DNA from 2 places in the Jeotgalicoccus sp. FSL K6-3177 genome. Region 2 is predicted to be linked to the other one. Evidence: predicted binding sites of a transcription regulator. Region 2 holds the regulator's gene; the other holds the start of a gene.
What was found. Region 2 encodes LexA, which represses DNA repair genes until DNA is damaged. Its sites were predicted from a motif close to CGAACATATGTTCG; they were not measured.

Region 1: MHH58_RS09485 (YolD-like family protein) is a predicted target of LexA. The motif match lies at 1,171-1,184, and genes of this name have one in related genera.

What each region holds. Positions count from the first base shown of each region.
Region 1 covers NZ_JBBOSK010000001.1:1,869,916-1,872,324, forward strand. The annotation lists gene MHH58_RS09475 (nuclease-related domain-containing protein) at 1-586, opposite strand, end outside; gene MHH58_RS09480 (alpha-amylase) at 823-1,107, opposite strand; gene MHH58_RS09485 (YolD-like family protein) at 1,224-1,610, shown strand; gene MHH58_RS09490 (bifunctional 5,10-methylenetetrahydrofolate dehydrogenase/5,10-methenyltetrahydrofolate cyclohydrolase) at 1,613-2,409, opposite strand, start outside.
Region 2 covers NZ_JBBOSK010000001.1:1,085,017-1,087,425, forward strand. The annotation lists gene MHH58_RS05330 (CAP domain-containing protein) at 1-277, shown strand, start outside; gene lexA (transcriptional repressor LexA) at 771-1,388, opposite strand; gene MHH58_RS05340 (hypothetical protein) at 1,531-1,845, shown strand; gene MHH58_RS05345 (DUF896 domain-containing protein) at 1,937-2,182, shown strand; gene tkt (transketolase) at 2,198-2,409, shown strand, end outside.

The DNA of each region.
Region 1 (2,409 bases), 780 kb from region 2:
CGATGTTGTTCTCGATTAGCTTTACAATTGCTTCTGCCCTTGCACCAATATTTCCATACCGGAAACTCCGGAAATATTTTTTCAAGTTGGAACGCACCACAATTTTCCCCCATACCTTATCGTCATCCGTTGTCATTCTGAAGTCATCATTCGGAAAAACAACTTTCCCGCTTACATCAAATGCCGGTCCTCTGCCTTCACTGAGTTTCAACAGTTTATTTACCGCTCGGGTTATCTGCGTAATTCCGTCATCCGATAATCGACGTGAACCGTTGAACCACTGTCCCTTCTCATACCGGTAGTCACCGCAATAATTTTTAATTTCATTCACAACTGCACCACTGTCACTAACTATAATACTGTCGTACTGTGCCAGGGAGTTTTCTATTTTCAGATAAACATCTCTAAAAATGTATACATGTTCATGTCCGACTGAATTAAATATTTCATCATATAAAGTTTCTCCTTCATAACCACGTTCAGCCATTTTCATCTTAATCTTATCTTCCGAACCCAAAACCATCCTCCTGCTCAATGCCCGATAATGCAAAAGAACCGGCGGTGTGTTTCTGCTGTTTAAATACATATAATTTCCTCCTTTTAAAAAAGATCCTTCTACCCTATATATAGGCGAAAAAGCCGTTTTTCTTTTAAAAAAGTTACTTAAACACAAAAATAGCAAAACTGGTTTACTTTTTACACAAACATACCTACTTTTTACATTTTATCCTAACGGAAAAACTCTCCTTAAACTGAGGTCTCCCAAACATTTTTGACAACAAAAAAACCGGAACCTTCCCAGTCCCGGTGTCTCCCACAAATCTATTCTAATATTCTCATCAGCACGCTCGTTTTGCCTTCCTGCAGATATTTTTTAGAACATTCATCCCTGATGTCATATTCCAGTTCGTTCAATGCATTGCCGAATGACATTTCATCTATCCAGTTTGTCAGATCGGCCTGATCGTAACACGATGGAGCGACGATTTCCTTATTCGTATGATCGACAATAACGCGTGTTGTGCCGCTTGTTTTATCTACTAACGGGAGCAGCAGTACAGCAAGTACAATTACTGTAATAATCCCCCATACTATTTTCTTTCTCATCTGATTTCCTCACTTACTTTTTATATCCTCTTTAACTTACCATAAATCTGCAGCTTGAAAAATCGAACGTATGTTCGTATAATAAAAACTAAGAGTCAGGAAAGAAGGGATTTGTTATGAAGTTCCGCAGCTATCCTTCTGAAAATTCACAAGGTGATATACCCGAGGGGCGCGGTATGGTTAAGTGGGCGCCGTTTGCAACTATGCCCGAACAGTTTGAAAATGTCGGCAGACTGATGGACAGCCAGTCGAAAATCAAACGTCCTGTATTGTCGGATGACCGGCTGGATGAGATTGAACACATTCTGAAATATGCAGTGAAAGAAAGGCTGCCGGTAAGAGTCGACTACTATTACGACGGAGGCCGCTTCAGTATTTCTCTTCATATTATAAAAATAGACCAATGGAGCATGATGCTCATTGGTCAAATTTACGATACTGAAGACTTCATTTTCGTGCCGTTTATCGATATATTGGATATATTTATATTACCCGCGGGCTAATCTTATTTTTCTAAGAATAATACCGGCTCTTTCTGATGTTCTGTTGCTTTCACAAGATGATATGCGAGGACTGTCGTTGTAATGGCACCAATTCCCCCCGGTACCGGTGTAATGAATGAGGCTTTGTCTTTTACAGCTTCATAGTTTACATCTCCGACCATCTTGCCATCTTCTGTAAAGTTAATACCGACATCGATAACGATGGCGCCGTCTTTAACGTGCTCCTCATCAATCAGGTTAATTGCACCGGCCGCGCTGACAATCACATCAGCATTTTTACATTTTTCAACAAGATTGTCAGTGTAAAGGTTGCAGGTTGTTACCGTTGCTTCCCTGTTCATCATTAATAATGATAAAGGTTTTCCGACCACTGCGCTTGCACCAACAACTGTAACGTTCTTGCCTTTTAAATCAACTTCATAATAATCGAGCATATTCATAACTGCTGCTGGTGTACACGGTTCCAGGCGATCCGGATCGTTTGTCAGTACTTTGCCGAGATTTGATGCTTTCATACCGTCGATATCTTTAAACGAGTTCATAATTTCAGCAACGCGTTTCATAGGAATATGTTTTGGCAGCGGCTGCAGCAGCAGAATACCGTGAATTGCGTAGTCTTCATTTATTTCTCTGAATTTAGTTAAAAATACTTTTGTCGAAACATCTTCCGGAAAATGGTACTGGGCTGTTTCCATCCCAAGTTTCTCAAAACGTTTTACCGCAGCATTCTCATAGGAAATTGAATCTGATAAGTCTCCGATTCTGACAAATGCAACTTTAGGTTTAATACCGTGTTCTT
Region 2 (2,409 bases):
CAGCAGTGATATGGCAGAAAATAATTACTTTGATCACGACTCACCCGATGGCCGTACACTTAAAGACAGACTGATAAACGGCTCGGTTGAATTTAGACTGGCAGGGGAAAATATTGCGACCGGCCACACATCGCCGATATTCGCCCATCACAGTTTACTGAACTCTCCGTCACACCGGGTGAATGTACTGAATGATAACTTTAACCATCTCGGTGTCGGCATCGAGTATAACAGTGACAATATACCGTATTATACGGAAAATTATATACAGAAATAATGAGTGTGGCGTGCACCCGGATTCGATGAATCCGGGTGTTTTTGTTTGTTAACGGGTTGAGAGAATCACAATGGGACGATTTAATTTTTGGTGATGAAAAAAGTGAAGGTGTCGTTAGTTACTCCGTCATGTATACGCATTCCACGATACATAGTCATGACGGCAGCTCATGCATACGCATTCCACGATACGTAGTCATGACGGCAGCTCATGCATACGCATTCCACGATACGTAGTCATGACGACAGCTCATGCATATGCAAATCACGATACATAGTCATGACGGCAGCTCATGTATATGCATTCCACGATACATAGTCATGACACACTCTCATGTATACGAAATTCAAAATACATATACATGACGTACTCTCATGCATACGCAAATCACGATACATATACATGACACACTCTCATGCATACGCAAGCGCCTCCCGCCCAGCACAAAAAAACGCCCCGAACAAAGTCCAGGACGGTCAAAATTAATATTATATTAAACAAATTCTCTGAACAGACCGACAACTTTACCGAGGACGATAACGTTATCGAGGTAGATTGGTTCCATCGAAGTGTTTTCCGGCTGCAGGCGGTAGTAGCCTTTTTCTTTATAGAAGCGTTTAACAGTTGCTTCGTCGTCTTCTGTCATGGCGACGATAATTTCACCGTTGTACGCGATGTTCTGTTTGCGCACGATGACCCGGTCGCCGTCGTGTATACCGGCATCGATCATACTGTCGCCGGCGACATTCAAGAGGAAAATTTCACTGTTATGATTTGCCGTAAAGTGTTCGGGCAGAGGGAAGTACTCTTCGACGTTTTCTACGGCTGTAATAGGCAGACCTGCTGTAACTTTACCGAGCACCGGCACATGAATGACCGGTGAAGCATTGTCATCGGATGCCTGAACGATTTCGATGGCGCGGGGTTTTGTCGGGTCGCGTTTAATATAGCCTTTAGTTTCAAGTTTTGCCAGATGGCCGTGAACCGTTGAACTCGACTGGAGTCCGACGGCATTGCCGATTTCGCGGACACTCGGCGGATAGCCTTTATCATTTACGCTGCGTTTTATATATTGAAAAATATCTTTTTGTCTGTCTGTTAAATCTTTCATAATTTTACCTCCAGCCTTATATTAATTAAATTTTATCATATAGTGTAATCACTTACAAACATTTGTTCGTATTTATATTGACTGCGAACAGGTGTTCTGTTATATTGTTATTACAAACATTTGTTCTTAGGAGTGAATATTAATGACAATGAAAGATTTCAAGACGCTCACAGGATTATTCGCGGTAATGCTAAGCTTCGGGCTTTTATATAGTTTTAATATGGTTGAACCTGATTATGCGGAGAACGTACATTCTCATGAAAATACTGCATTTTCAGAAAATGCAGATGATCAAACAATCGAACAAGAAGCGAACGGTACAGTATCGGCTTCGTCAATTGATGAACCTGAAGAGGCGGAAGATAAAACAGCTGAAGAAAAACGGCCGGCAAACGGTTTTATCAGCAGCGGGACACTGACGGAACGGGTTAATTATGACGTTTCCAGCAGAAATTAAGTAATTAGTGTATATATTATCTATTAAAGTGCGGGACCATTTGGTTTCCGCACCTTTTTTATGGTAAATTATATTGGAAAGGGTGGAGCTCATGTTAGACGATCAAAAATTACAGCGTCTCAACCAGCTGGCAAAGTTAAAGCGTGAAGATAAAATATCTGAAGCGGAACTTAAAGAGCTGACCGGTCTGAGAGAAGAATATTTATCCAACTTTAGAAGTTCTTTTAAGAAACAGATTAAAAACACTAAAGTGATTGATTCGGAAGGTAAAGATGTTACCCCTGACAAAGTTAAGGCATTACGCAACAAAGATAAAAATAATAATGAAGAGAATTAAAGGAGTCGAAAGTAAATGTCATTTGATAAGACTGACTTATTAGCGGTCAATACAATTCGTTCTTTAAGTATTGATGCAATTGAAAAAGCAAATTCAGGCCACCCGGGTCTGCCGATGGGTGCTGCGCCGATGGCGTATGTACTGTGGCAAAAACATTTAAATTTTAACCCGAAAAATGTCGACTGGTTTAACAGAGACCGTTTCGTGCTGAGCGCAGGCCACGGCTC